Sinorhizobium fredii NGR234: one gene and its partner. The protein of the gene in region 1 interacts with the protein of each later gene in a pairwise test. Links are inferred from orthologs where the notes say so. Each region holds a gene or a part of one and is shown in the gene's direction. Other genes may lie near its edges.

Region 1 (4,806 bases):
TGCGCCGCAGCTTCTGGCCGACCTTCCGCCGGGCCGTGCGCCAGGTCCCCTTCAGCCGCGACCTCGTCGCCGCCTATTATTGCGCGGTGGACCCGCAGACGCCGACGCGCACCCGCGGCATTTTGCTCGCCGCACTCGCCTATTTCGTCCTGCCGCTCGATTTCGTGCCCGACGTGCTCGCCGCCGTCGGCTTCTCCGACGACGTCGCCGTGCTGACTGCGGCCTTTGCGGCGATCAGCGGCCAGATCAAGGAAACGCACTATCGCAGGGCCGACGAGACCATTGGCGATCGCCCCGGCGAATAGCGACGGCGAGCATCGCCGCATCGCCGCCCGCAACGACAAACTCTTGCCCGATTCTTTGTGACATAGATTCCGGAAACGTGACCGCTGCGAGCAGAAAAGGCAGCAGGACGGCGCGTCCGACGAGATTTGAGACAGGATAACCACCGGGCAGGTCCTCCAGTACCGACGTTCGACCGAACCGGCAGGTCCGCACGAAAGAACCGCAATGCCCCAGAATGGCCAATGCTGTACGGGCTACGATCGGTCCGCCTCCCGGGGAGCAGGCGACGCCATTGCGGCGTTCGTTGACGGATTGGTAACCTGAATTAAGTCAAAATATATTCAAATCGTGTCTATGCAGTGCCCGTGAAAGCCTGGTTCGGGCAACCGCAAGCTAGAAAATCGGCAGGAACACATGTTTGCAAGAAAGATCGCAACTGCAATCGCACTCGTACTGGCGGCAGCCGGCGCAGCTTCCGCGCAATCGCCGACGCGAATCCAGCAGTTCAACGCCTGGGGCGCCTACTCCTACCAGTCCGGCGGCGGCAAGGTCTGCTACGTTCTCTCCATCCCCAAGGAGAAGACTCCTGCCGGTGTCGACCACGGCGACATCTTCTTCCTCGTCTCGCAGCGCCCGGGGCAGAACATCAGCTATGAACCGCAGGCGATGATGGGGTATCAGCTGCAGGACAACTCCAAGGTCAATGTCGTTATCGACGGACGCACCTTCGTGATGTTCACCAAAGGCAACTCGGCCTGGGTGGAAAATGCCGCGGAAGAGCCGGCGCTGGTCGCCGCCATGAAGTCCGGCAAGGACATGTCGGTCAACGCGAAGTCCCGCAAGGGGACGGCAACGTCCTACTCCTATTCGCTCTCCGGCATCTCGGCTGCCCTGAAGCAGATCGAGGCCTGCAAGTAAGCCGCGATAGTGCTTGTCGATCGCCAAGGCCGGCCGCTGCGCCGGCCTTTTTGCTTTCCGGTGACGCGCTCATGGTGACTCGCCGCCGAAAGAATGCTAAAGCGCCGGCAATTCAGAGCCCTGCGCCCCTTCGAGCGCGCACCGAGGCTCGCCCATACTTCAATTCGAGCATCGGAAGATGATCCGGAGACGCACTCCGGACAGGCCCCGCTCCATGACAGGACCACGAGCATGCCAGCCACTGAGATCTTGAACAGGGCGGACATCGTCAAGGCGCCGCAGGTGCGGCCTCAGCCGCAAACGGAAAAGCCGTCGCTGATCGGCCTGTTGCGCGAGGACATGGCCAAGCTCCTGGTCGAAAAGGGCGTGCCTGAGCGGCAGGTCAAGATGCGCGTCAGCCAGCTCTGGCACTGGCTCTATGTCCGCGGCGTCTCGGACTTCGACCAGATGTCGAACGTATCGAAGGACATGCGCGAGATGCTCAAGGAGCATTTCACCGTGGCCCGGCCGGAGATCGTCGAGGAGCAGGTTTCGGGCGACGGCACCCGCAAGTGGCTGCTGCGTTTCCCGCCGCGCGGCGCCGGCCGGCCGGTCGAGATCGAGACCGTCTATATCCCGGAGGAAGGCCGCGGCACGCTCTGCATCTCGAGCCAAGTCGGCTGCACGCTCACCTGTTCCTTCTGCCACACCGGCACGCAGAAGCTGGTGCGCAACCTGACGGCCGAGGAGATCCTCGCGCAGCTTCTGCTCGCCCGCGACCGGCTTGGCGACTTCCCCGAGCGCGACACGCCGCAGGGGGCGATCGTGCCGGCCGAGGGCCGCAAGATCACCAATATCGTCATGATGGGCATGGGCGAGCCGCTCTACAATTTCGACAACGTCAAAACGGCGCTGCTGATCGCCTCGGACGGCGACGGCCTGTCGCTGTCGAAGCGGCGCATCACGCTCTCGACCTCGGGGATCGTTCCGGAGATCTACCGCACCGGCGAGGAGATCGGCGTCATGCTGGCGATCTCCCTGCATGCGGTGAATGACGAGCTGCGCGACATGCTGGTGCCGATCAACAAGAAATACCCGCTGAAGGAATTGATGGAGGCCTGCCGCGCCTATCCGGGCCTTTCCAACGCCCGCCGCATCACCTTCGAATATGTGATGCTGAAGGACGTCAACGACAGCCTGCAAGACGCCAAGGAACTGGTGAAGCTGTTGAAGGGCATTCCGGCGAAGATCAACCTGATCCCCTTCAATCCCTGGCCCGGCACGAACTACCAGTGTTCGGACTGGGAGCAGATCGAGGCCTTTGCCGATTTCATCAACCAGGCCGGCTACGCCTCGCCGATCCGCACCCCGCGCGGCCGCGACATCCTGGCCGCCTGCGGCCAGCTCAAGTCGGAATCGGAACGCATGCGCAAGGTCGACCGCCTCGCCTTCGAGGCGATGATGATCGCCAATCACGGCGAGGATTGAGGGGGTTTCTGCCCCTCATCCCGCTGCCGCGACCTTCTCCCCGCCTGCGGGGAGAAGCGGCATACCGCAATGACAGCGCTCCAATATGCGCCTTGAAGTACGGCCTGCTGTCATAAAGATGAGAGAACGGGGAGCGTCCCACTCGTCTCTTCTCCCCGCCTGCGGGGAGAAGATGCCGGCAGGCAGATGAGGGGCAAACGCCGCTCGGACTCGCGTTACCGCGACTGGGTCAGAAAGATCTTCACCGCAAACACCGAAAAGACCCCGGCGAAGCTGTAGTCGATCGCCCGCATCGCCCGCCTGTTGCGCTGCAGCCATGCCGCCAGCCAGTCGGCGGCGAGCACCACCAGCGCGTTGACCGGCATGCCGATGGCGATGAAGAAGAAGCCGAGGAACAGCAGCTTGCCGGTCACCGCCGGATCGTCGGCGCTGACGAATTGCGGCAGGAAGGTCATGAAGAAGATCACCACCTTAGGGTTGAGGATGTTCACCGAGAAGCCGGTGGCGATATTCGACAGGGCCGAGCCCTTCGCCTCGGCGACTTTCGTCACCGACAGGCTCGACCCGTAGCGGATCGCCTGGATCGCCAGCCACAGAAGATAGGCGGCACCGCCGGTCTTCAGGACCAGGAAGGCTGTCGGCGAGGCGGTGATCAACGCCGAGATGCCGAAGGCGACGAGCAGCGTGTGGACGACGATGCCAAGCCCGGTGCCGACCACGACGAAGAGGGCCGCCTTCTTGCCCTGCGCCAGCGCCCGGCTGATGGAGAGGGTCATGTCGGGGCCCGGTGTCGCGGCGAGCAGCAGGCTGGCGGCGGCAAAGGCGAGGAGTGTCGGCAGGCTGGGGACGAATTCCATGGCGTTTTCCCGGTCGGTGATCCTTGGTGATACCGCCGGGCACGCGCTTTTGCCAGCCGATTCATGCATACGACGCTGGTTCCGCTTGTATCGCTTCAAGTTCTGGCTAAAGTGCCGCAGATTTTGCACGGCGGCTTCGCCGCCCCGAAAAGCACGGACAGACATCATGGCATCGCACAAAGACGTGAAGAAGGTCGTTCTCGCCTATTCCGGCGGTCTCGACACCTCGATCATCCTCAAGTGGCTGCAGACGGAGCTGGGCGCCGAAGTGGTGACCTTCACCGCCGACCTCGGCCAGGGCGAGGAGCTGGAGCCGGCCCGCAAGAAGGCCGAGATGCTCGGCATCAAGGAGATCTACATCGAGGACGTCCGCGAGGAATTCGTGCGTGACTTCGTCTTCCCGATGTTCCGTGCCAATGCGGTCTATGAAGGCGTCTACCTGCTCGGCACCTCGATCGCCCGCCCGCTGATTTCCAAGCACCTGATCGACATCGCCCGGAAGACCGGAGCCGACGCGATCGCCCATGGCGCAACCGGCAAGGGCAACGACCAGGTGCGCTTCGAACTCTCGGCCTATGCTCTGAATCCGGATATCAAGATCATCGCCCCGTGGCGCGACTGGTCGTTCAAGAGCCGCACCGACCTGCTCGAATTCGCCGAGAAGCACCAGATCCCGGTCGCCAAGGACAAGAAGGGCGAGGCGCCCTTCTCCGTCGACGCCAACCTCTTGCACTCCTCGTCGGAAGGCAAGGTCTTGGAGGACCCGGCCCAGGAGGCGCCGGAATATGTGCATATGCGCACGATCTCTCCGGAGGCCGCGCCGGATCAGGCGACCGTCATCAAGATCGGCTTCGAGCGCGGTGACGCGGTTTCGATCAACGGCGTGCGTCTGTCGCCGGCGACGCTGCTCGCCAAGCTCAACGACTACGGCCGCGACAACGGCATCGGCCGCCTCGACCTCGTCGAGAACCGCTTCGTCGGCATGAAGTCGCGCGGCGTCTACGAGACCCCCGGCGGCACGATCCTGCTCGCCGCCCACCGCGCCATCGAGAGCATCACGCTCGACCGCGGCGCCGCGCACCTCAAGGACGAGCTGATGCCGCGATATGCGGAGCTCATCTATTACGGCTTCTGGTTCTCGCCGGAGCGCGAAATGCTGCAGGCGGCGATCGACAGGAGCCAGGAACATGTCGAAGGCGAAGTGACGCTGAAGCTCTATAAGGGCAACGTCATGGTCATCGGCCGCGAGAGCGACAAGTCGCTCTATTCCGACAAGCTG
Region 2 (4,861 bases), 1.2 Mb from region 1 along the record:
CCGTTGCGTGACAACAAGTTCGCGGCGTTGCCGCTCTTCGTCGGCCGCGATGCCGAGACCGCTGCGGCTGCCTTTTACGACGAGTTTTCCCGCTGGCCGGAGTTCCGCTCGCGCGTCAAGGCCTTCGTCCGTGTCTCGGGCCGGCGCTGGGATCTGCGCCTCGACAACGGCGTCGTCGTCAAACTTCCGGAGAAGGACATCGCCCGGGCGATGCAGGTTCTCGCCGGGATGGAAGAGGGTCATCAGCTTCTCGAGCGCGATATCGCTGCCGTCGATCTGAGGCTTGAGGACCGCACCACCGTACAGCTCACACCAGAAGCGGTTGCGCGCCGGGAAGTGGCGCTGAAGGCGAGGGAGAAGATGCTGAAGGCGCAGGAGAAGCGGATATGAGTCTGTTCGGTTCCGCCAGTTTCGGCCTGCCGCGTCTGAAGCCGCTTTCCTCGAAGCGGTCGCACGTCGTTTCGGTGCTCGACATCGGCTCGACCAAGGTCGTCTGCATGATCGGCCGGCTGACGCCGCGCGCCGAGAGCCAGATCCTGCCCGGCCGCACCCACAATATCGAGATCATCGGCATCGGCCACCAGAAGTCGCGCGGTGTGAAGAACGGCGTCATCGCCGACCTGGACGCCGCCGAAAGCGTCGTAAGGCTCGCCGTCGACGCAGCCGAGCGGATGGCAGGGCTGACGATCGACAGCCTCATCGTCAACGTTTCGGCCGGCCGCCTGCAGAGCGACGTCTATACCGCGACGATCGACCTCGGCGGCCAGGAAGTCGACGCGAACGACCTCAAGAAGGTGCTCGCCGCCGCCGGCCAGCAGTCGCTCAGGACCGATCGCGCCATCCTCCATTCGCTGCCGACCGGCTTCTCGCTCGACGGAGAGCGCGGCATCCGCGACCCGCTGGCGATGTTCGGCGACGTGCTCGGGGTCGACATGCATGTGCTGACCGTCGAACGGGCGGCGCTGAAGAACCTCGAGCTTTGCGTCAATCGCGCCCATCTCTCGGTCGAAGGCATTGTCGCCACGCCCTATGCCAGCGGTCTCGCCGCACTCGTCGACGACGAGGTCGAGCTCGGCTGCGCGGCCATCGACATGGGCGGCGGCACGACGACCATCTCGGTCTTCGCCGAAGGCAAGCTTGTCCATGCGGATGCCGTCAGCCTCGGCGGCCATCACGTGACGACCGACCTGGCGCGCGGACTGTCGACCCGGATCGAGGATGCAGAGCGGCTGAAGGTCGTGCATGGCTCGGCGCTGCCGAACAGCGCCGACGAGCGCGACATCGTCTCCGTTCCGCCGATCGGCGAGGACGACCGCGACCAGCCGACCCATGTGCCGCGCGCGCTTGTCTCGCGCATCGTGCGGGCCCGAATCGAGGAAACGCTGGAGCTCATCCGCGACCGTATCCAGCGCTCCGGTTTCAGCCCGATCGTCGGCAAGCGGATCGTCCTGACGGGCGGCGCCAGCCAGTTGACCGGTCTGCCGGAAGCGGCGCGGCGGATCCTGGCGCGCAATGTCCGCATCGGCCGTCCGCTCGGCGTTGCCGGCCTCCCGGCCGCCGCCAAGGGTCCGGCATTCTCGACGGCCGTCGGTCTGATGATCTATCCGCAGGTCGCCGATCTCGAGACCCATGCCAGCCAGGGTGGCATGTTCTCGGCTCTCGGCGGCGGCAACAGCCGAATCGCCCGGATGGGCCAGTGGTTGAAAGAGAGTTTCTGAGTTTCGCCGGCGCGTTGGGCGCGGGGCAGACGGGTATTCGAGTTTGAAGGATTTGGCCGGCTCGGCAAGGCGGCCAGAAAAAGAGAAGGAACGGTACTATGGCCATCAACTTGCAAAAGCCGGACATTACCGAGCTGAAGCCGCGTATCACGGTCTTTGGCGTCGGCGGCGGCGGCGGCAACGCCGTCAACAACATGATCACTGCGGGCCTGCAAGGCGTCGATTTCGTCGTCGCCAACACGGACGCGCAGGCGCTCACTATGACCAAGGCCGAACGGATCATCCAGATGGGTGTTGCCGTCACCGAAGGCCTCGGCGCCGGCTCGCAGCCGGAAGTCGGCCGTGCGGCCGCCGAAGAATGCATCGATGAGATCATCGATCATCTGCAGGGTACGCACATGTGCTTCGTCACCGCCGGCATGGGCGGCGGCACCGGCACCGGTGCTGCGCCCATCGTCGCCCAGGCCGCCCGTAACAAGGGCATCCTGACCGTCGGCGTCGTCACCAAGCCCTTCCAATTCGAAGGCGGGCGCCGCATGCGCATCGCCGACCAGGGCATTGCCGACCTGCAGAAGTCGGTCGATACGCTGATCGTCATCCCGAACCAGAACCTCTTCCGGATCGCCAACGACAAGACGACCTTTGCGGACGCCTTCGCCATGGCCGACCAGGTTCTCTATTCGGGCGTCGCCTGCATCACCGACCTCATGGTCAAGGAAGGCCTCATCAACCTCGACTTCGCCGACGTCCGCTCGGTGATGCGCGAGATGGGCCGCGCCATGATGGGTACCGGTGAAGCGTCCGGTGAAGGCCGTGCCATGGCGGCTGCTGAAGCGGCGATCGCCAACCCGCTGCTCGACGAAACCTCGATGAAGGGCGCGCAAGGCCTGCTCATCTCGATCACCGGCGGCCGCGACCTCACCCTCTTCGAGGTGGACGAGGCGGCAACGCGCATCCGCGAGGAAGTGGATCCGGACGCCAACATCATTCTTGGCGCGACCTTCGACGAAGACCTCGAGGGCCTGATCCGGGTTTCGGTGGTTGCAACCGGTATCGACCGTGGAGCCGCGGAGGTATCCGGCCGCTCCGCCGACTTTCGTCCGGTAGCGCCGAAGCCGATCGTCCGTCCGTCCGCTGCCATTCCGGCCCAGCCACAGCCTGTCGCTATCCAGCAGCCGGCACCCCAGCCGCAGCCGGTGCAGCAGGCCGCACCGCAACCGGTCCAGCAGGTCGATCAGATCGCCCTTGCTATCCGCGAAGCCGAAATGGAACGCGAGCTCGATATCGCCACCCGCGCCCAGGTCATTCAGCCGGCGCCGCAGGTGCAGGAAGAGGCCTTTCGCCCGCAGAGCAAGCTCTTTGCCGGCGCCGCTCCGGTGGAAACCGTTGCCGTAGCGCGTCCGGCGCAGCCGATGCCGCGGCCGGTGGAAGCTCAGGTTCAGCCGCAGATCCAACCGCAGCCGGTTCGCCAGGAGCCTGCTCAGGTCATTCGCCAGCACGCCGAGCCGGTGCGCATGCCGAAGGTCGAGGACTTTCCGCCCGTCGTGAAGGCCGAGATCGACCACCGCGCACAGCCTTCGGCGGCGCTCCAGGAAGAGCGCGGTCCGATGGGTCTCCTCAACCGCATCACGAGCTCGCTTGGGTTGCGCGAACGGGAAAGCCAGAGCGTCTCGTCCGACATGACCTCGGCAGCGCCGAGTGCCGCTTCCCAGCAGCGCCGTCCGCTTTCGCCCGAGGCGAGCCTCTACGCGCCGCGTCGCGGTCAGCTCGATGATCAGGGCCGTGCCGCACCGCAAATGCGCTCGCAGGAGGACGATCAGCTCGAAATTCCGGCGTTCCTGCGCCGTCAGTCGAACTGATTCGCAAGCCGTTCCTTTACCTTGCCGGTGCCCGGGCGATAGCCCGGGCATTTTCATATTGCTGTTTTATTTCAATGGGTTGCTATTTCGATTGTGCGCATATGAATTGCGTAACAAAGCGAAACGAACAGTGATTTGGAATGGTGCCTCCGAACTCTTATTTTCAGCATCGGATAGGGGACGCATGCGATTCATCGCTGTCAGTTCGAACGTGGCTTCGGCCGACAGCCGGCGGTCACGACTGGCAGGTCTGTGTTGACAATCGCCGTGTCCCCGCAAGAGTTTGGCTTCGGCCGTATTTGATTGAAAGTGACGAAGAGAATGGGAATCGAATTGCTCGGGTTTCAGACGACGATTGCAAGCCCGATAACCCTCAAAGGAATTGGCGTCCATTCCGGCGCCGAGGTAGAGATTACCTTCCATCCAGCCGAGGCGGATGCCGGCATCGTCTTTCAGCGGGTTCTCGCCGGCGGACGGGTGAGCGAGTTCAGGGCCGTTTCGTCCCAGGTCGGCAACACCGATCTTTGCACCGTCCTCGGACTCTCGCCGGCAACATCGATCGCCACCATCGAGCACGTCATGGCGGCGATCTATGCGCTTGGCCTCGACAATCTGTTGATCGAAGTGCATGGCGCGGAAATGCCCATCATGGATGGCAGTTCCGAGCCTTTCATCGACGCCATCGAGCAGGCGGGGATTCAGGCGCTGGCCGTGAAGCGCCGCTACATCCGCATTCTCAAGCCGGTTCGGATCGAATCGGGCGCTTCCTGGTCTGAATTCACGCCCTATGACGGCATGCGCTTCGAAGTCGAGATCGATTTCGATTGCCCGCTGATCGGCCGTCAGGCCTGGAAGGGCGACATGACGCCGGCCGTCTTCAAACGGGAACTGTCGCGGGCGCGGACCTTCGGCTTCATGCGCGACGTCGAGCGGCTGTGGGCGGCGGGCTTTGCGCTTGGCTCCTCGCTCGAAAACTCCGTGGTGATCTCGGACGACGACACGGTCGTCAATATCGAAGGTCTTCGTTATGCGGACGAGTTCGTCCGTCACAAGACGCTCGACGCCGTGGGTGACCTTTCGCTCGCAGGCGCACCGTTCCTCGGCTGCTATCGCTCCTATCGCGGCGGCCACAAGATGAACGCCAATGCCCTCAAGGCGCTGTTGAGCGACCCGACCGCCTATGAGGTGGTCGAAACCGCATCCCAGCGCCAGCGCACGCGCTCGCGCGAACTGGTCGCGGTCGCCGCTCCGGGCTTTGCGCCCTGGTCGGCATAAGCAAAGACA

Evidence for each region.
Region 2: the proteins of rlmN (region 1) and ftsZ interact in binary tests that used the Escherichia coli proteins (3 or more experiments, as listed by UniProt). The link is inferred for Sinorhizobium fredii NGR234 from one-to-one orthologs.

The regions. Positions count from the first base shown.
Region 1 is NC_012587.1:3,407,335-3,412,140, forward strand. Bases 742-3,552 are described here. They hold rlmN (23S rRNA (adenine(2503)-C(2))-methyltransferase RlmN), read left to right. Parts: upstream 742-1,434; coding sequence 1,435-2,670; downstream 2,671-3,552. Other genes in these bases: NGR_RS27375 (invasion associated locus B family protein), read left to right, coding at 742-1,203; NGR_RS27385 (LysE family translocator), read right to left, coding at 2,886-3,527. Also shown: NGR_RS27370 (YkvA family protein), read left to right, coding at 1-305; more of NGR_RS27375, read left to right, coding at 700-741; NGR_RS27390 (argininosuccinate synthase), read left to right, coding at 3,694-4,806.
Region 2 is NC_012587.1:2,160,154-2,165,014, reverse strand. What follows is about bases 1,331-4,196. They hold ftsZ (cell division protein FtsZ), read left to right. Parts: upstream 1,331-1,816; coding sequence 1,817-3,577; downstream 3,578-4,196. Other genes in these bases: lpxC (UDP-3-O-acyl-N-acetylglucosamine deacetylase), read left to right, coding at 3,899-4,196; ftsA (cell division protein FtsA), read left to right, coding at 1,331-1,718. Also shown: cell division protein FtsQ, read left to right, coding at 1-390; more of ftsA, read left to right, coding at 387-1,330; more of lpxC, read left to right, coding at 4,197-4,852. UniProt on the Escherichia coli protein: Essential cell division protein that forms a contractile ring structure (Z ring) at the future cell division site. The regulation of the ring assembly controls the timing and the location of cell division.